2 regions of the Spirillospora sp. NPDC048824 genome follow, and region 2 is predicted to be linked to the other one. Evidence: predicted binding sites of a transcription regulator. Region 2 holds the regulator's gene; the other holds the start of a gene.
The links. The regulator LexA, encoded in region 2, represses DNA repair genes until DNA is damaged. The targets are predictions, from matches to a motif close to TCGAACANNTGTTCGA.

Region 1 (10,006 bases), on a different contig from region 2:
ACCGAGGGCGGCGTAGCAGTCGCGGACGCTGTCGACGAGGACCCGGATGCCGACCAGGTCGTAGATGTCGTCGAAGCTGACGTCCCGCGCGATCATCTTCTGGTAGACCGAGTAGTAGTGCTTCGGCCGTCCGGTCACGGAGGCCTTGATCCGGGCCTCACGCAGGTCGGTGGAGACGTACTCGATCACTTCCTGCAGGTAGACGTCACGGCGCGGGGCGCGCTCGGACACCAGCCGGGCGATCTCGTCGAACCGCTTGGGGTACAGCGTGGCGAACGAGAGGTCCTCCAGCTCCCACTTCAGCGTGTTCATCCCGAGGCGGTGCGCGAGCGGCGCGAACACCTCCAGGGTCTCGCGGGCCTTCCTCTCCTGCCTGGGCCGCGGCATGTAGCGCAGCGTGCGCATGTTGTGCAGCCGGTCGCCCAGCTTGATCACCAGGACGCGGATGTCGCGGGACATCGCCACGACCATCTTGCGGACGGTCTCGGCCTCGGCGCCCTCCCCGTATTTGACCTTGTCGAGCTTGGTGACGCCGTCGACCAGGGCGGCGATCTCGTCGCCGAAGTCGGCGCCGAGCCGCTCAAGGGTGTAGGGGGTGTTCTCGACGGTGTCGTGCAGCAGCGCCGCGCAGAGCGTCTCGGTGTTCATGCCGAGCTCGGCGAGGATCGTGGCGACGGCGAGGGGATGCGTGATGTACGGGTCGCCGCTCTTGCGCTTCTGGTGGCGGTGGTGGTGAGCGGCGACGTCGTAGGCGCGCTCGATGAGCCGGAGGTCCGCCTTCGGATGAGTGTTGCGGACCGTCTTGATCAGTGGTTCTAGTACCGGGTTCATAGCGGGGCCGCGCTGGGCGCCCAACCTGGCGAGCCTTCGGCGCACCCGGGCGGCAGACGGTGGAATCGTGGCCGGCGTGGGCCTGGACGGAACGGCGGGCTCGGGGGTGTCGGCGTCCCCGGCCGGGCCGGGGTCCTCGGGGGGCGGGGCCTGCTCTTGACGGCCATGCCCCTGAGGTTCCTGATCGTGGAGGCCTTGCTCTTCGAGTGCCTGCTCTTCGAGTGCCTGCCCTTTGGGGGCCTGCCCTTTGGGGGCCTGCCCTTCGGGGGCCTGCCCTTCGGGGGCCTGCCCTTCGGGAGCCTGGGCGGTGTGGGCCGGTCCGGCAGAGTCCTTCGCCGGTGGGCCCAGGGGCGTCCCCGGTTTCTCCGCGGACGGCGCGGACCGTTCGGGGGGCGGCTCCGGGGGTTCGGCGGCGGGCCGGCCGGGCGGTGGCGCACTCCGTGCCGTGCGGCGCGGCGGCGCGGCGGACGCGGGTCGCACACCGTTCTCCCCCGTGGTCTCCGGCACCGGGTGAGCCTCGGGGGCGGCGTCGTTCACCGCGTCGGTCGATACCACCTCACCGGGCACCCAGCCTCCTTAGTCCATCCGGGCGCACCGCCCGCTTCCGCGAGATGCGCCCGTTCCCCACCGGACCCTGATGGCGCCAGTCTATCCGGCGCCCATTTCCTACTAGACCGTAACCAGCGAATGGACATCCAGATTCCCCAGCTTGTCGCGTCCGTCCAGGAACGACAGCTCAAGGAGGACGGTCAGGCCGGCGACCTCGGCTCCGCTCCGGCGGACGAGTTCGGCGGCGGCCCTGGCCGTCCCTCCGGTCGCCAGGACATCGTCGACGATCAGCACACGGTCACCGGGTTCGAGCGCGTCGACGTGGATCTCGATCGTCTCGGTCCCGTACTCGAGATCATAGGTCTCCTCGCGCGTCCGCGACGGCAGCTTCCCCTTTTTGCGCACCGGGACGAACCCCGCGCCGAAGTGGTAGGCCACGGGCGCGGCGAGGATGAAACCGCGCGCCTCGATCCCGACGATCTTGTCGATGGTGCCGCGGCCGTGGTGGTTGACGATCGCGTCCACCACACCGGCGAACGCGACATGGTCGGACAGCAGGGGCGTGATGTCCTTGAAGACCACCCCGGGCTTGGGGTAGTCGTCCACGTCGCGGATCCGCTCCTGGATCAGCTTGCCGAGGTCCACAGTTCGCTCCTACTTGCCGCCGCGCCGTCGCTGCCGGGTCCCGCGTCCGGGCCGCCGCCGCGTCCCGGTCCGCACGACCTACGGACGGCGACTGTACCGCCGGGACCTCCGGTGCCGGCGGCGGGCCCGCCGCCGGCACCGGACGGGACGGCAGACGAGAACGGCGACGGCTTCACGCCGACGCCGTTCTCGTTCAATCCGTACTTGCAGCCCAGTCCGTACTTGCAGCCCGGTCCGGCGATGTCGCCGCCGCCCTGGCCCGGTGCCCGGCCGGCATGGCCCTGATTCCGGATCGTGGCGGGAGAAGGGGTCAGCCGGCGGACTTGTTCGCCGTCTTCACCTTCAGCCCTTTGCCGGACTTGGAGTCGGGCTCCTCCGCCTCGGCGGTCTCGTCCGGGCCGTCCTCGTCCGAGTCGTCGCCGGCCGAGTCCTCGTCGGCCTCGTCGCCGGAGTCGCCGTCCTTGGACAGGTCGACGCGGTCGCCGTCCTCGCCGTCCTCGTCGTCGTCATCGTGCTCGTCGTCGAGGTCCTCGGGCTCGTCGTCCTTGAGGACCTGCATGACGGCCTGCTTGACGAAGCGGACCTCGACGCCGTCGGCGATCTCCAGGACGATGCCGTCGTCGTCGGCTTCCACGACGGTCGCGCGCATGCCGCTGGTCGTCAGCACCCGCACACCGGGCTCGATGGCGTTCTGCATCTGCATCTGCTCTTTGCGGCGCTTGCTCTGCGGCCGGATGAGCAGGAAGTAGAAGACCAGGGGAATGGCGAGGAGCAGAAGCAGGTTGAAGGCCCCGCTGCCGCCCGAATCCGCCGCGATAATCATGTCGCCGCCCATTACTGGGGCATCCTTCCGATGTCGTTAGCCCAGCCTGTGACCGGACCGGTCATGTGCAACGGGACCGCCGGCTGGAGACGGTGAACCAAGTCCCGGAGTCTAGAGAGTACGCGAGACCCCGGCAACGACGTGACGACCGGCGACACCGGGAAGTTCCCAACCCGTTATCGGATGATCACTATTCGGGACGGCCGGCGTCTCCGTCGACGTCGAACAGCGTTCCCGCCATCGGCGCCGTCGGCGGCTGCGTGAGACCCAGATGCGCCCACGCGGCCGCGGTGGCGATGCGCCCGCGCGGCGTCCTCGCCAGCAGGCCCTGCCGGACGAGGAACGGCTCGGCGACGACCTCCACGGTCTCGGGTTCCTCCCCCACCGATACGGCCAGCGTCGACAACCCCACGGGGCCGCCGCCGAACTTGCGCATCAGCGACTCCAGGACGGCACGGTCGAGCCGGTCCAGCCCCCGTTCGTCCACTTCGTACAACGCCAGAGCGGCCCGCGCTGATTCCAGCGTGACGGTCCCGTCGGTGCGCACCTCGGCGTAGTCGCGGACGCGGCGCAGCAGCCGGTTGGCGATGCGGGGGGTGCCCCGGGACCGGCCGGCGATCTCGGCCGCGGCGTCGTCGCCGATCTCCACGTCCAGCAGCGCCGCCGAACGCCGGACGATGATCTCCAGCTCGGCGGGCTCGTAGAAGTCCATGTGCGCGACGAACCCGAACCTGTCGCGCAGCGGCCCGGGCAGCATCCCTGCCCGGGTGGTGGCGCCGACCAGCGTGAACGGCGCGATGTCCAGGGGGATCGCCGTCGCGCCCGGGCCCTTGCCGACGACGACGTCGACGCGGAAGTCCTCCATCGCCATGTAGAGCATCTCCTCGGCGGGCCGCGCCAGCCGGTGGATCTCGTCCAGGAACAGCACCTCGCCCTCGGCGAGCGTGGACAGCACCGCCGCCAGGTCTCCGGCCCGTTCGATGGCCGGGCCGGAGGAGATCCGCAGCGGCTGCCCCAGCTCCGCGGCGATGATCATGGCGAGGGTGGTCTTGCCGAGGCCGGGCCCGCCCGACAGCAGCACGTGATCGGGCGTCCGGCCGCGCCGCAGCGCGCTCTGCAGCACCAGCGAGAGCTGCTCGCGCACCCGCTCCTGCCCGACGAAGTCGTCCAGCTTCCGGGGCCGCAGCGCGGCCTCGATCCGCTGTTCCTCGGCCCCGTCCGCATCCGGCGACACCAGCCGTTCGGGCTCACTCCCGCTCATCCTGCTCCCTGTGGGGGGACGACCCCCCACACCCCCCGGTTCGCTCCCGCTCATCCTGCTCCCTGTGGGGGGACGACCCCCCACACCCCCCGGTTCGCTCCCGCTCATTATTTGCTCAGTTTCTTCAGCGCCGACTTCAGGAGGGCCGCGACCGGCGGCGTCTCGCCCCCGTCGAGGTCGGCGGCGACGGCGTCCACGGCGGCGTCGGCGTCCTTGGCGGACCAGCCCAGGTTGATCAGGCCCATCTGGACCTGCTCGCGCCACGGCTCGGCGCGGGCGGGCGCGCGCACGCCGCCGGCGCCGTCCCCGACCGGGCCGCCGAGGCGGTCCCTGAGCTCCAGCACGATGCGCTGGGCGCCCTTCTTGCCGATGCCGGGGACCTTGGTGAGAGCGGTGAGGTCCTCGCTCGCCACCGCTTGGCGCAGCGCGTTGGGCGGGTGGACCGCGAGCATCGCCAGCGCGAGCTTGGGCCCCACACCGCTGGCCGTCTGCAGCATCTCGAACACCGTCCGCTCGTCGTCGTCGGCGAAGCCGAACAGGGTGAGGGAGTCCTCGCGGACGACGAGGGAGGTCGGCACCTTCGCCTCGTCGCCGACCCGCAGCCCGGCCAGGGTGGCGGGGGTGCACTGCACCGCCAGGCCGACGCCGTGCACGTCGATCACCGCGCCGTCGGGCCCGGCGGCGGCCACCCGGCCGCTGACGAAGGCGATCACTGTACGGTTCCTCCCCTGTTCTGGGCGGTGCTGTTCTGGGCGGCGCTGTTCCTGGCGGTGCTGTTCCGGGCGGCGAGGCGCTCGCGCTCGGCCCTGGCAGCCTCCTCGATCCGCGACCGCTGGGCCGTGGCGAGCCGCTGCTGCGCTCCCCCGCGCCACACGTGGCAGATGGCCAGCGCGAGCGCGTCGGCCGCGTCCGCCGGTTTCGGGGCCGACTCCAGGGACAGCAGCCGGGTCACCATCCTGGTCACCTGCGCCTTGTCGGCGCGCCCGTTCCCGGTGACGGCGGCCTTGGCCTCGCTCGGGGTGTGCAGCGCGACGGGCAGGCCGCGGCGGGCCGCCACCAGCATCGCGACCCCGGCCGCCTGCGCGGTGCCCATCACGGTGCGGACGTTGTGCTGGGAGAACACGCGCTCGACCGCGACGGCGTCGGGACGGAACTCGTCCATCAGCGCCTCGATGCCCGATTCGATGCCCAGCAGGCGCAGGTGGATGTCGTCTTCGGGCGCGGTCCGCACGACGGTCACGTGCACCAGGTGGAGCCGTTTGCCCGGGGTGCCCTCGACGACCCCCACCCCGCACCGGGTGAGCCCGGGGTCCACCCCCATCACCCGCAAGGCCGCTCCTTCGATCACCTGTTCGGCCGCCAACGCTACCAATCCGGCCCCGTATCGTGGAGGGGGCGGCGGCGTGTCGGCGGAAAATCCGGAGAGAAGGGCGGGGCGGCGGGTGTCGGGGGCGCGTCGCGATCCCGGCCGGGGCCGGGGGGCCGTGGGGGCCGCGGCGTCAGTCCAGGGTGGCCAGGATGTCGTCGGAGACGTCGAAGTTCGCGTAGACGTCCTGGACGTCGTCGGAGTCTTCGAGGGCGTCCAGGAGCCGGAAGACCTTCTTGGCGTTGTCCTCTTCCAGGGGGACGGTGACGGTCGGCAGGAACTTGCTCTCGGCCGACTCGTAGTCGATCCCGGCGTCCACCAGCGCGCTGCGGACGGCGACCAGGTCGCCCGCCTCGCTGACGACCTCGAAGTTCTCCTCGTCGAGCTCGTTGACCTCTTCGGCGCCGGCGTCCAGGACGGCCATCATCACGTCGTCCTCGCTGGTGCCGTCCTTGGGGACGATCACGACGCCCTTGCGGTTGAACATGTAGGAGACCGAGCCCGGGTCGGCGAGGGAGCCGCCGTTGCGGGTGAGGGCGACGCGCACCTCGGAGGCGGCGCGGTTGCGGTTGTCGGTCAGGCACTCGATGAGGACGGCGACACCGCCCGGGGCGTAGCCCTCGTAGGTGATGTTCTGCCAGTCGGCGCCCCCGGCCTCCTCACCGGCGCCGCGCTTGCGCGCGCGCTCGATGTTGTCGTTGGGGACGGAGTTCTTCTTCGCCTTGTAAATGGCGTCGTAGAGGGTCGGGTTGGCGTCCGGGTCGCCGCCGCCGGTGCGGGCCGCGACCTCGATGTTCTTGATCAGCTTGGCGAAGAGCTTGCCCCGCTTGGCGTCGAGTGCCGCCTTCTTGTGCTTGGTCGTCGCCCACTTGGAATGGCCGGACATCTGTCACTCCTCCTCTGTCGTCCGGCGCACCAGATCGGCGAAGTAGTGGTGCACGCGGAAATCGCCTGTCAACTCCGGATGGAACGCGGTCGCCATGAGGCGCCCCTGGCGGACGGCGACGATCCTACCGGCGTTCGGGCCGCTCTCGGCGCGTCCGAGGATCTCGACGGCGTCACCGACGGACTCCACCCAGGGTGCGCGGATGAAAACGGCGTGGTACGGCGTGTCTCCCATACCGGTCAGCGGGACGGCGGACTCGAACGAATCGACCTGCCTGCCGAAGGCGTTGCGCCGCACGGTCATGTCGATGCCGCCGAGCGTCTCCTGGCCCGCGGCGCCGTCCCGGATCCGGTCCGCCAGCATGATCATCCCGGCGCAGGATCCGTAGACGGGCAGTCCGGCCTCGATCCGCTTGCGCAGCGGCTCCAGCAGTTCGAACGAGCGCGCCAGCCGCCACATGGTGGTGGACTCCCCGCCGGGCAGGACGAGCCCGTCGACCCGCTCCAGTTCTTCGGGGCGGCGTACGTTCAGGGTGTGCGCCCCGGCGGCCTCCAAGGCCGTCGCGTGCTCACGCACGTCGCCTTGCAGGGCGAGGACACCGATCGTCGGCACAGCGGTCACGTGCAACCTTCCGGGGTTTCGCGGGGTCGTGCAAGCCTAGACGTTCACGACAACGCCCCCCGACCTCGCGGATCTTCCGGGTCCGGGCGCGTCACACGTGCTTGAAGCGGCGCAGCGGGAGCTCCAGCGGGAGGAAGCCGTCCTTGCCGCGGTCGGCGATGCCGCGGCCGAACATGTGCGCCTCGGCGAGCGCGAGCCCGAACTCCTCCGGGTCGAACGGCAGCGGGACGTCGGGCGCGCCGGCGTCGATGGCCCGCCAGAACGGCCGCTCGGCGGGGAGCCGCTCGCCCTGGTCGACGACGACGCCGTCCTCGGCGGTGACGAACACGTCGCGGAGCAGTTCCCCGGACTCGTACCAGCGGAACCAGCAGCCGCGGATGACGGTGTGCAGGACGAGGACGCCGCAGTGCGCGCCGGGCAGCGCCGCCGCCGCGGTGTCGGCGATGCGGCGGGCGTCGTCGTCGAGGCAGAACAGCCGGCGGTCGCACAGGAGCAGCGCCCGCTCGAACGCCCCGACGAACAGCTCGTCCTCGTACGGCCAGAGCGCGAAGTCCAGGACCGTGTCACCGGTCTCGGTCAGGGTGTCCGCCGGATACAGGCCGCGCGCGATCGCCGCGGCGGCGTCCGGATCGGGCACCAGGCCCGGCCGGAACACCTCGGTGGGTTCACCCGAGCTCGCGCACGCCAGCGCGACCGACCAAGCCATGCTCTCCCCTCCCGCGGCCGGGCACCGCCCCGGGGCCCGCGTTACCCTTACCGGCCGCGCCGCCAGCGTAAACCCTGTAAGGGCGCCGTGTGCAGTGGGGACGGCCCGTTCATCGCGGCGCCGTCCGCACGGCACGCCCGCCTCACCAGCCGCGGCCCGCGAACTTCTGGTCGTCGCCGAGGGTGGCGGCGTTGATGCCGACCATGGCCTCGCCGAGGCCGCGGGACACCTTGGCGATGACGCCGGGGTCGTCGTGGAAGGTGGTGGCCTTGACGATGGCCTCGGCGCGCTGCGCCGGGTTGCCGGCCTTGAAGATCCCGGAGCCGACGAAGACGCCCTCGGCGCCGAGCTGCATCATCATGGCGGCGTCGGCCGGGGTGGCGATGCCGCCGGCGGTGAACAGCACGACGGGCAGCTTGCCGGCGGACGCGACCTCCTTGACCAGCTCGTAGGGGGCCTGGAGCTCCTTGGCGGCGACGTACAGCTCGTCCTCGGGCAGGGACTGCAGCCTGCGGATCTGCTGCCGGATCTGGCGCATGTGCGTGGTGGCGTTGGACACGTCGCCGGTGCCGGCCTCGCCCTTGGAGCGGATCATGGCCGCGCCCTCGGTGATGCGGCGCAGCGCCTCGCCGAGGCTGGTGGCGCCGCACACGAACGGGACGGTGAACGCCCACTTGTCGATGTGGTTGTCGTAGTCGGCCGGGGTGAGCACCTCCGACTCGTCGACGTAGTCGACGCCGAGGGCCTGCAGCACCTGGGCCTCGACGAAGTGGCCGATGCGGGCCTTGGCCATCACCGGGATGGAGACCGCGGAGATGATCCCGTCGATCATGTCGGGGTCGCTCATCCGGGAAATGCCGCCCTCGACGCGGATGTCGGCGGGCACCCGCTCCAGGGCCATGACGGCCACCGCGCCCGCGTCTTCGGCGATCTTCGCCTGGTCGGGCGTGACGACGTCCATGATCACGCCGCCCTTGAGCATCTCCGCCATGCCGCGCTTGACGCGGGCGGTCCCGGTCTCGGGCGCGGCGTTCTCAGGGGCGGGACTGGAAGTGGACACGGGCATTCCTCACGTGGACGGACGATAAGTCCTTTCCATGGTATTGCCTGCTCGTGGGACCTCTGGACCCGCCACAGTGTCAACGCGCGGCGGGCGAGCCTTACACAGTGGCGGTTGACGCGGCGCCCGCGGGGCGGCGCCTAGGGAATGAAGGGCTTGCCGTCGTTGACGAGGACCACCCAGACCTGTCCCGGGGCGAAGTTCATCGGCTCGCCGCCGGCCGTGGTGAAGGTCGTCCCCTTCTTCTCGGACGGCCGCGACCACTTGGCCTTGTAGGACTTCCCGTCGCGCAGGACGAGGGCCCGCCCGGTGCCGGTCGTGTCGATCAGCGGCGTGTAGCTGCCGAGGAAGTCGTGGAACTTCGACCGGGTCGTCTTGGCGTACTGGACGACGACCGTCTGGCCGCCGAGACGCCCGCCCTCGGCGGCGCGGTCGGGCCGCCCGCCGAAGCTGGCGAGCCACCGCTCATGCTTCTTCGACCAGGTGAACCCCATGCTCGCTGACGGCCACCGCGCGGTGAAGGACTTGGTGGGCTCGCCGCCGGGCGGGGCGTCCCCGAAGCGGAAGCCGATGTCGCGGGGCTTGGCGGCCTTGGGCGCCTTCTTGAGCAGGACCTTCGGGTCGGCGTAGAGGTTGTACGGGATGGGCTTGCCCCCGGACCGGAAGTAGGCGCCTCCGGCGTTCTCCTGTGAGATGTCGTACACCGGCGCTTCGCGGACGTACTTCTTCATCTTGCTCTGGACGCCGGAGAACGCGAAGGCGGGCCGGCCGAACTGCGGCAGGATGTGCAGGTCGGAGATGCGGGCGCTGCGGACGGGCCCGACCCGCTTCGGCAGCTCGGACGAGTACACCGCCATCAGCCGGGTCTCGCCGCCCTCGACCTGCTCGACGTAGACGATGTCGGCCGCCTTCACCCCGCTCTGCGGGAGCGCGGGCCTGGTGTTCTCGATCTTGACGGCGAGGACGGGGTTGTCCAGGCCCTTGCGCTCACCGGTGAACGGATGCGTCGGCGGCGGGGGCGGCGGCCCGGTCTGCTGGGGCCCGCCCGTGCTGCGCGGCGGCGGCGCCGTCTCCGGGCCGCCCGAGTCCGAGCAGGCCGAAAGGCCGACGCCGAGGACGAGGGCCCCGAGACCCGCGGCCGCTCGGCCCCTGCCGGTGGTGCCCCAGGCGGATCGCACGATGAACCCTCCCTTTACCTTCTGCCAGAGGGTAGCGAACGCGACCGTGTGCGCCCGCCCGCTCGGCGGTACGGCCGCGG
Region 2 (10,006 bases):
ATGAACGGCGCCACGGCGCGGTAGCCGGCGGCGGCGAGTTCCGGCATCAGATGCCGCCACGTGTGCGCCGAGTCGGGGAAGCCGTGCAGGAGAAGCGCCAGTGGCCCGTCGCCGGGGCCCGCCGTCAGGTATCCGAAGTCCAGCCCGTTCGCGGTGACCGATCCGGTCGTGATGCCGCCCATGTCCGCCTCCTCGGTTCGCGGCGCACGCTACCCCGGGGTGCTGCCGGGGGAGCGGCCGGGGGGCCGGGGACGGCGTGTCGCCCGCCCAGCACGACGGCTAGTGTGAGTGGCGTCACTCGGCCGATCAGTGTGCACGTGCGGCTTTACTTTGAGAGGCTGCATGTAAACCGAACCGGATTCGGAAAGCGATGAGGTGGTGGGCAGCGTGCTCAAGGTCGAGGACATCAACCTGACCGACTGGGAGTTCTGGCGTCAGCCGCACGAGTACCGGCACGAGGCGTTCAAGGCCCTGCGCCGGCATCCCGAGCTGGTTCACTACGAGGAACCCGACATCGTCATCATGCCGCAGGGGCCCGGCTACTACGCGCTGACCAGGCACGCCGACATCATCGAGGCGTCCCGGCGGCCGCAGGACTTCTGCTCGGGCAGGGGCGCCATCAGCATCCCGGACCTGCCCGGCGACATGCACGAGTTCTTCGGCTCCATGATCAACATGGACGACCCGCGGCACGCCAAGATCAGGCGGATCGTGTCCCGGGCCTTCTCCCCGCGCATGATCCAGCGGTTCGAGGACAAGGTCGAGAGCGTCGCCGCGCAGATCCTCGAGAACGTGGCGGCGGGCGGCGGCTCGGGCGACTTCGTCTCCGACGTCGCCGCCCGGCTGCCCCTGAAGATCATCTGCGACATGATGGGCATCGCCGAGGACCACTACCAGACCGTCCTCGACGCCACGAACGTCATCCTGGCGGGCAACGACCCCGAGTTCGTCCCGACCGACGACGCCGAGCAGATGGCGATGGCGCTGCTCGGCGCCGGCGAGACGCTCAAGAGCCTCGTCGAGGACCTCGGCCGGCAGCGCCGCGAGAACCCGACCGACGACCTCACGTCGGCGCTGGTGAACGCCAACATCGACGACGAGTCGCTGACCGACCAGGAACTCGGCTCGTTCTTCATCCTGCTGGTCGTCGCCGGCAACGAGACCACCCGCAACGCCATCGCGCACGGGCTGGACCTGTTCACCCGCCACCCCGACCAGCGGGCACTGCTCACCGAGGACTTCGACGCCCGCATGCCCGGGGCCATCGAGGAGATCGTCCGGTACGTGTCGCCGGTCATCTGGATGCGCCGCACCGCGACGTGCGACACCACGCTGAACGACCACCAGATCAAAGAGGGCGACAAGCTCGTCATGTACTACTGGTCGGCCAACCGCGACGAATCGGTGTTCACCGACCCGGAGAAGTTCGACATCCTGCGCGACCCCAACCCGCACGTCGGGTTCGGCGGGCCCGGGCCGCACTTCTGCCTGGGCGCCCACCTGGCCAGGCGCGAGATCACCGTGATGTTCCGCGAACTGCTCCGCCGGACCCCGGAGATCCGCGCGTCCGGCGAGCCGGAGCGCCTGGAGTCCAACTTCATCAACGGGATCAAGCGCCTGCCCTACACGATCTGATCCACCGGACCCGCGGGGCCGGGGCTTCGGCCTGCGCCGAGACCCCGGGCCCCTGAGCGGGTCTCAGCGCAGCTCGCGCTTGAGGATCTTGCCGGTGGCGGTCATCGGCAGCTCGTCGCGGAACTCGACGATCCGCGGGTACTTGTAGTTCGCGAACTGCTCCTTGCCCCACGCGACGAGTTCGTCCTCGGTGACGGAGGCGCCGGGCGTCCGGATCACGTACGCCTTGACCTCCTCGCCGTGCGAGGGGTGCTCGACGCCCACGACCGCGGCCAGCGACACCTCCGGGTGGGTCATCAGAACCTCCTCGATCTCCCGCGGGTACACGTTGTAGCCACCGCGGATGATCATGTCCTTGGAGCGGTCGATGATGTAGTAGTAGCCCTCCTCGTCGCGGCGGGCCACGTCACCGGTGCGGAACCAGCCGTCCTTCATCGAGTCCGCGGTCGCGTCGGGCCGCTTGTAGTAGCCCTTCATGATGTTGTGCCCGCGGATCGCGATCTCCCCGGGCCCCTCGCCCTCGACGTCCTTCCAGTCCTCGTCGATCAGCTTCATCTCGACGCCCCAGACGGGCAGGCCGATCGAACCGGCCTTGGCCGGGCGGTCCGGGCGGTTGAACGAGGCCACCGGCGACGTCTCCGACAGGCCGTAGCCCTCCAGGACGTCCACGTCGAACTTCTGCTTGATCCCCTTGAGGACCTCCATCTGCAGCGCCGAGCCGCCCGACACCGCGACCCGCAGGTTCTCCCGGATCGTCGCGATGTCCTCGTCGGACGTGTCGTCGGTCAGCAGCCCCCAGTACATAGTCGGGACGCCCGCGAAGATGTTCACCTTCTCCTTGACCATCAGCTCGATGGCCTGCTTGGCGTCGAACCTCGGCTGCAGGACGAGCGTCGCCCGCCGGTAGATGCCGACGTTCATCACGCACGTCTGCCCGAAGATGTGGAACAGCGGCAGCGTCACCAGCGACGTGTCGTGCAGGGTGCGGTAGAAGAGCGTGTCGTCCACCATCGCGTTCGCCAGCAGGTTGCTGTGCGTGAGCTCGGCGCCCTTCGGCTGGCCCGTCGTCCCGCTGGTGTAGATGATGACCGCGGTGTCGTTCGGCTCCGTCTGCACCGGGTCGAACGTGTTCGGCTGCCCCGCCAGCGCCGCCCAGAACAGCTCGGCGCCCTCGATCGGCGACTCGGCCGCCGCCGGGTTCGCGGGCAGCAGGAAGAAGTGCTCGCATCCCCCGGCCTGCTCGAACCCGGCGTACCCCATCTCGCCGAGCGGCAGCTCCGGCGTCCCCTCGAAGCAGAACAGCGCCTTGGCGTCGGAGTCGTCGAGGTGGTAGGCGATCTCCCGCGGCTTGAGCAGCACGTTCAGCGGGACGACCACCGCGCCCGCCTTGAGCGCCCCGAAGTAGACCATCGGGAAGTACGGGAGGTTCGGGGTGGACAGCGCCACCTTGTCGCCCGGTCCGACGCCGCGCGACCGCAGCAGGTTCGCGACCTGGTTGGCGACCGAGTCGATGAACGAGTAGGAGAGCCGGAGGTCGCCGAACACGACCGCGTCGCGGTCGGGGGTCTCCCTGGCGGCGTCCTCCAGCAGCACGGACAGGTTGAGCATCGGTGGGACTCCTCGCGCGAAAGGTGACCGGTCGGTTAGTTACCGACGAGTGTATGAGCCGTTTCGCACATCCTCCTGCATGGGGTTCGGCGCGCGCCATCCATCGCGCCTCTTTGACGTGCTGTTTCCGTGCCGTGAATAGACGCCTGCCACCGCCCGGCCGGCGGACCCGGCACATGCCCGCCCATGTCACCGTTACGATGTGCCGCTCCACCGAGAAAGGGTGCACGTCTTGATCATCTTCGGCTGGCGCGTGGTGTTCTTCACCCTGACCAGGGGAATCTTCCACTGTCCCGACTGCGGCGGCGACCGCGACTACCGCCGCCGGCAGGGGCGCAACTTCTTCACCCTGTTCTTCGTCCCGGTCATTCCCCTCACCAAGACCGGCGGTGAATTCATCCAGTGCGACACGTGCAAGGGCCGCTGGAACCCGGGCGTCCTCAACGTGCCGACCACCGCCCAGCTCGCCCAGATGCCCGCGATGCTCCTGCGCATGGCCATCGCCCAGGTCCTGCGTTCCGGCGACTACACCGACCCGTCCGCCCGCTCCCGCGCCGTGGCCGTCGTCCAGCAGGCCGGCGTGGCCGGATACGACGACGCCGCACTGAACGCCGACCTCGGCCGCCCGTTCGACGAGGTCCGCGCCGAGATGTCCCGCGCCGCCTCGGCGCTCGCCCCCGAGGCGCGCGAGAGCATCCTGCGCGCCGCCGCCGAGATCGCCCTCACCGACGGGCGGCTCAGCGTCTCCGAGGAGGAGACCCTCGCCGCCGTCGGCGCCGACCTGGAACTCACCCGTGTCCAGGTGACCGGCGTCGTCTCCATGGCCCGTCAGCAATCCGGCCATTAGTCCCGGCGGACGGGCTTGCGGTTGCGCTACTCTTGATGTATGTCAGCCAGGCTGCTCCTTGAACGACCACGTTGACGAACTGACGTCAGCGTGGTGGCCCCTCCTGTGCGAGGGGCCATTTCATGTCGGCAGGTGGCCTGGGGCCCCGCAATCAGCGAGCAAGAAACCGGAGTTGTAGGCGTGAGCAGCGACGAGCATTACGATCCGCGGGCGATTCAGGACAAGTGGCAGGCCCGCTGGGCGCAGCTCGAACCGTTCACGGCCGAGGAGGACAACACCGTCGACGAGCGGCGCTACGCGCTGGACATGTTCCCCTATCCCAGCGGTGACCTGCACATGGGCCACGCGGAGGCGTTCGGCATCGGCGACGTCCCCGCGCGCTACTGGTTCCAGCGCGGCTTCAACGTCCTGCACCCCATCGGCTGGGACTCCTTCGGCCTGCCCGCCGAGAACGCCGCCATCAAACGCGACTCCCACCCCGCCGAGTGGACCTACGCCAACATCGAGACCCAGGCGTCCTCGTTCCGGCGCTACGCCGCGTCCTTCGACTGGTCGCGGCGCCTGCACACCTCCGACGCCGAGTACTACAAGTGGACGCAGTGGCTGTTCCTGCGCTTCTACGAGCGGGGCCTGGCCTACCGCAAGGGCGGCCACGTCAACTGGTGCCCCAAGGACCAGACCGTCCTGGCCAACGAGCAGGTCGTCGGCGGGCACTGCGAACGCTGCGGCACCCTGGTCGAAAAGCGCGTGCTGACCCAGTGGTACTTCAAGATCACCGAATACGCGGACCGGCTGCTGGACGACATGGAGCAGCTGGAGGGCAAGTGGCCCGAGCGCGTCCTGCTGATGCAGCGCAACTGGATCGGCCGCTCCACCGGCGCCGACGTCGACTTCGTCATCGAGGGACGCGACGAGCCCGTCACCGTCTACACCACCCGCCCCGACACCCTGTTCGGCGCCACGTTCATGGTCGTCGCCGCCGACGCCGCCCTGGCCGAGGAGATCTGCGCACCCGACCACCGCGCCGCGTTCGAGGCGTACCGCGAGGAGGTCTCCCGCGAGAGCGAGATCGAGCGGCTGTCCACCGAACGCGAGAAGACCGGCGTGTTCCTGGGCCGCTACGCGGTCAACCCCGTCAACGGCGAGCGGCTGCCCGTCTGGGCGTCCGACTACGTCCTGGCCGAATACGGGCACGGCGCGATCATGGCCGTCCCGGCGCACGACCAGCGCGACCTGGACTTCGCGCTGAAGTTCGGCCTGCCCGTCCGCGTCGTCGTCGAGACCGGCCTGCCCGACCCGTCCGAGACCGGCGTCGCCACCCCCGGCGACGGCGCGATCGTCAACTCCGCGCCGATCGACGGGCTGACCAAGGCCGACGCCATCACCCGCATCACCGAGATCCTGGCCGAGCGCGGCACCGGCCGCGCCTCGGTGAACTTCCGGCTGCGCGACTGGCTGGTGTCCCGGCAGCGGTTCTGGGGCTGCCCCATCCCGATCGTGCACTGCGAGTCGTGCGGCGAGGTCCCCGTCCCGGACGAGCAGCTGCCCGTGACGCTGCCCGAAGGCCTGCGCGGCGCCGACCTGGCGCCCAAGGGCACCTCACCGCTGGCCGCCGCGTCCGACTGGGTCAACGTCGAATGCCCCAAGTGCGCCGGCCCCGCCAAACGCGACACCGACACCATGGACACGTTCGTCGACTCGTCCTGGTACTACTTCCGCTACTGCTCGCCCGGCTACGAGAACGGCCCGTTCGACGTCGAGCAGGTCCGCAAGTGGATGCCCGTCGACCAGTACACCGGCGGTGTCGAGCACGCCATCCTGCACCTGCTGTACAGCCGGTTCTTCACCAAGGTCCTGTACGACATGGGCATGATCGACTTCACCGAGCCGTTCCGCCGGCTGCTGAACCAGGGCCAGGTGATCAACCAGGGCAAGGCGATGTCCAAGACGCTGGGCAACGGCGTCGACCTGGGTGAGCAGATCGGCGAGTTCGGCGTGGACGTCGTCCGGCTGGCCATCCTGTTCTCCGGCCCGCCCGAGGACGACATCGACTGGGCGGACGTGTCACCGCACGGCATGTCCAAGTTCCTGTCCCGCGTCCACCGCATCGCCACCGAGGTCGCCTCCCCGCCCGGCGCCGACGTCGCGTCCGGCGACACGGCCCTGCGCCGCGTCACCGCCCGCACCATCGACGAGGCCACCACCCTGGTCGAGACGCAGCGGTTCAACGTCGCGATCGCCCGGATCATGGAACTGGTCACCGCGACCCGCAAGGCCATCGACTCGGGCCCCGGCGCGTCCGACCCCGCCGTCCGCGAGGCCGCCGAGACCATCGCGACGCTGCTGTCGCTGTTCGCCCCCTACACCGCCGACGAGGCATGGGAGCTGCTGGGACGCACCGCCCCGGTCATCCGCGCGGGCTGGCCGTCCGCCGACCCCGCGCTGCTGGTGGAGGAGACGGTCACCTGCGTCGTCCAGGTCGCCGGCAAGGTCCGCGACCGGCTGGAGGTCGCCCCCGGCATCGCCGACGAGGAACTGGAGCGGCTGGCCCTGGACTCCACCAGGGTTCGGGACGCCCTGGGCGGCGCCGAGATCGCCAAGATCATCGTCCGCGCCCCCAAGATCGTCAACATCGTCCCGAAGCGCTGACCGGGCACGGCACGCGAAGACGGCCGCCGGGTCCTTCCGGCGGCCGTCTCGGCGTGCGTCTCACATCGTGCGGTCTCACATCTTGCGGAGGACCGCCACGACACGTCCCAGCACCGAGGCCTCGTCGCCGGGGATCGGCTCGTAGGCGGGGTTCTGCGGCATCAGCCAGATGTGGCCGTCCCGGCGCTTGAAGGTCTTCACCGTCGCCTCGCCGTCGATCATGGCGGCCACGATGTCGCCCTGCTCGGCCACCGGCTGCTGCCGGACGACCACCCAGTCACCGTCCGCGATCGCGGCGTCGATCATCGAGTCACCGCTGACCTTCAGCAGGAAGTGGGTGCCCTCGCCGACCAGCTGCTTGGGGAGGGTGAACACGTCCTCCACGGCCTCCTCGGCCAGGATCGGCCCACCGGCGGCGATCCGCCCCACCAGCGGCACGTACGCGGGCGCGGGCCGCACCGAGGTCTGCTGGCCCCCGGCGGCCTCGTAGGCCTCCTCGTCCGTCCGCACCGGCGTCGAACCCGGCACGCGGACCTCCACGGCCCGCGGCCGGTTGGGGTCGCGGCGCAGGAAACCCTTGCGCTGAAGCGCCCGGAGCTGGTGCGACACGCTGGAGGTGCTGGTCAGACCCACGGCCTCGCCGATCTCGCGCATCGAAGGCGGGTACCCCCGGCGCTGCACCGAGTCGCGGATCACCTCCAGCACCATGCGCTGCCGTTGCGTCAGGCCCGTCTCGTCCATGGGCCCGTCGGGCAGCTCCCGGACCTTGCTCATCGCTCGTCGCCTCCCGGGCGCCTCGATCCGTCACTCCTTGTCATGGAACGCTATCGCGTCCCGGCCCGATGATCAAACAATTGTTCGAAGATGTGCTCGCTTTTTGTCGGCGCCCCCTGTAGAACATCGTACAGGCGTTCGATCGAAAATGCATTCGACGTCGAGGAGGGGAGAGATGTCGGGTTCACCCCACAGTGACCGGGTTCCGATCCGCCTAACCCGCCGCGGTCGCGCCGTCCTGGTCCTGTTCGCCGCCGCCGTCACGCTCGTCATCCTCTGGCTCACCGTCGGCACCGGCGCACTGGCCGGCGGCCGCGAAAGCCATCGCGGCCCGACCACCGCCGCCGAGACCGCCGCCGAGACCGTCGTCGTCGAACCCGGCGACACCCTCTGGGGCATCGCCTCCGACGCCGACCGGGGCACCGACCCCCGCGTCGTCGTCCAGCGCATCATCGACCTCAACGGCCTGGGCGGCGATCCCACCGTCCGGCCGGGCCAGGAGATCCGCCTCCCCGCCCGCTGATCTCCGGGGCCGAACACGGGCTCACCAGGGGGTCTGCCGCGGCGGAGTGTGCCGCCGGAGACGGTCTGTGACGACACGCCCGGGAGGAAATCCGGGAGGGCTCACGTGACCTGGGGGGACGCGCCGGATGTGGCGCGTGAGGCAGCGGATCAGGTTGCGAACGCCTGCGGTGAGCCGTACGGTTGACCACAACATCTAGTAGTCACACCGATGTACTTCACCTATATGTGGCGTTACTCGGAGGTGTGATGCGTTTCTGTCAGGGGAGGGATTGGACGTGCACTGCCCGTTCTGCCGCAACCCTGACACCAAAGTGATCGACAGCCGCTCCACCGACGACGGCGGCGCCATTCGGCGTCGCCGGTCGTGCGCGGAATGCGGCAAGCGATTCACGACGCAGGAGAATGTGCTCGTGATGGTGGCCAAGCGCAGCGGGGTCACCGAGCCGTTCTCGCGGGAAAAGATCATCGCCGGTGTGCGCAGGGCCTGCCAGGGCCGTCCGGTCGACGAGGATGCGCTCGCACAGCTGGGACAGCGGGTCGAAGAGGAGATCAGATCCTCCGGCTCCGCCGAAATCCCCTCGCACGAGATCGGCCTCGCGATCCTGGGGCCGCTCGGCGAACTCGATGAGGTCGCCTATCTGCGATTCGCCTCGGTCTACCGGAGCTTCGAGTCGCTGGACGACTTCGCCAAGGAGATCGAGACACTGCGGAAGGCCGGTTCCTCGGGGGAGCCCGGCCCGTCCCGGTAGGGGCGGGTTCCGGAAACACAAAGCAGCACAAGTAAGAGCGGCCTCCGCGCGGGCATGGCCCGTGCGGCGGCGGAGTTGTTCCTGAGCAGGGCCCGGCGGGAGGGCCCGAGAGGGGGAAGGTCATGACGGAGACGGTGAGCGGCTCGGCGGCACGACGCGGCAAGGGGAGCCGTAAAGGCCTGAAGATCGAGCGTATTTTCACCACACCCGGCGTGCATCCGTACGACGAGCTGCGCTGGGAACGTCGTGACGTCGTCATGACCAACTGGCGCGACGGCTCGGTGAACTTCGAGCAGCGCGGCGTCGAGTTCCCCGACTTCTGGTCGCTGAACGCCGCCAACATCGTCACGTCCAAGTACTTCCGCGGCGCGGTCGGCACACCGCAGCGCGAATGGAGCCTGAAGCAGCTCGTCGACCGCGTCGTGAGCATGTACGTCGGCACGGGCCTCGAACAGGGCTACTTCGCCACCGACCAGGACGCCGAGATCTTCGAGCACGAGCTGAAGTACGCCCTGGTCCACCAGATGTTCAGCTTCAACTCCCCCGTCTGGTTCAACGTGGGCACCAAGTCCCCGCAGCAGGTCTCGGCGTGTCTTCCGTACGAGTCGCTGGTGAGCACCCCTGCCGGGTTGATTCCGATCGGCAGGCTCGTCGAGGACGACGCCGTCGGCACCAAGGTGTACGACGCGACCGGGCTCACCCGCATCGTCGCCACCAAGGCCAACGGGGTTCGGGACGTCCTGCGAATCCACACCAAGGCCGGCTACACCCTGGACGTCACCCCCGACCACCTCGTCTGGAAGGCCACCGGGGCCGGAACGGGACGTTTCGTCCAGGCCGGTGAGCTCAAGGCCGGTGACCAGCTCGAATGGCACCGGCGGGACGCCTACGGCGAGACGGAGATCACCTCCCGCGGGTACGCGGAGTCCGCACTTGCGGGCTGGCTGCAGTCGGACGGATTCGTGGGACGGTACGAGACCGGCACGAACCGTTCGCTGACCATCGAGGCCATGACCGTGACCGACTCCGAACGGGAGTGGGTCGGCCGCCACCTGAACGTCGTCTTCCCCGGGGTCCACCGCCACGAGCGCACCGTCGAGACGCAGGACACCGATCTCGACTGCCGCCGCACCCGGCTCTACGGGGAGGTCCTGAAGGAGTACGTCGACGAGTGGGGGCTGCTGGCCCGCGGCGTTGACATGGTGGTCCCCGAGCGGCT

Region 1: the regulator LexA is predicted to act here: its motif matches at 5,450-5,465, upstream of ruvC (crossover junction endodeoxyribonuclease RuvC).

Annotation. Positions count from the first base shown of each region.
Region 1 covers NZ_JBICUS010000020.1:57,549-67,554, reverse strand. The annotation lists gene ACGFIS_RS31335 (RelA/SpoT family protein) at 1-831, opposite strand, end outside; gene ACGFIS_RS31330 (adenine phosphoribosyltransferase) at 1,501-2,025, opposite strand; gene yajC (preprotein translocase subunit YajC) at 2,336-2,860, opposite strand; gene ruvB (Holliday junction branch migration DNA helicase RuvB) at 3,039-4,109, opposite strand; gene ruvA (Holliday junction branch migration protein RuvA) at 4,217-4,822, opposite strand; gene ruvC (crossover junction endodeoxyribonuclease RuvC) at 4,819-5,439, opposite strand; gene ACGFIS_RS31305 (YebC/PmpR family DNA-binding transcriptional regulator) at 5,609-6,361, opposite strand; gene pdxT (pyridoxal 5'-phosphate synthase glutaminase subunit PdxT) at 6,365-6,982, opposite strand; gene ACGFIS_RS31295 (DUF6928 family protein) at 7,074-7,688, opposite strand; gene pdxS (pyridoxal 5'-phosphate synthase lyase subunit PdxS) at 7,831-8,754, opposite strand; gene ACGFIS_RS31285 (DUF3048 domain-containing protein) at 8,889-9,926, opposite strand.
Region 2 covers NZ_JBICUS010000008.1:372,137-382,142, reverse strand. The annotation lists gene ACGFIS_RS19065 (alpha/beta fold hydrolase) at 1-182, opposite strand, end outside; gene ACGFIS_RS19060 (cytochrome P450) at 388-1,635, shown strand; gene ACGFIS_RS19055 (long-chain fatty acid--CoA ligase) at 1,699-3,243, opposite strand; gene ACGFIS_RS19050 (hypothetical protein) at 3,467-4,090, shown strand; gene leuS (leucine--tRNA ligase) at 4,241-6,739, shown strand; gene lexA (transcriptional repressor LexA) at 6,815-7,513, opposite strand; gene ACGFIS_RS19035 (LysM peptidoglycan-binding domain-containing protein) at 7,689-8,036, shown strand; gene nrdR (transcriptional regulator NrdR) at 8,314-8,787, shown strand; gene ACGFIS_RS19025 (LAGLIDADG family homing endonuclease) at 8,910-10,006, shown strand, end outside.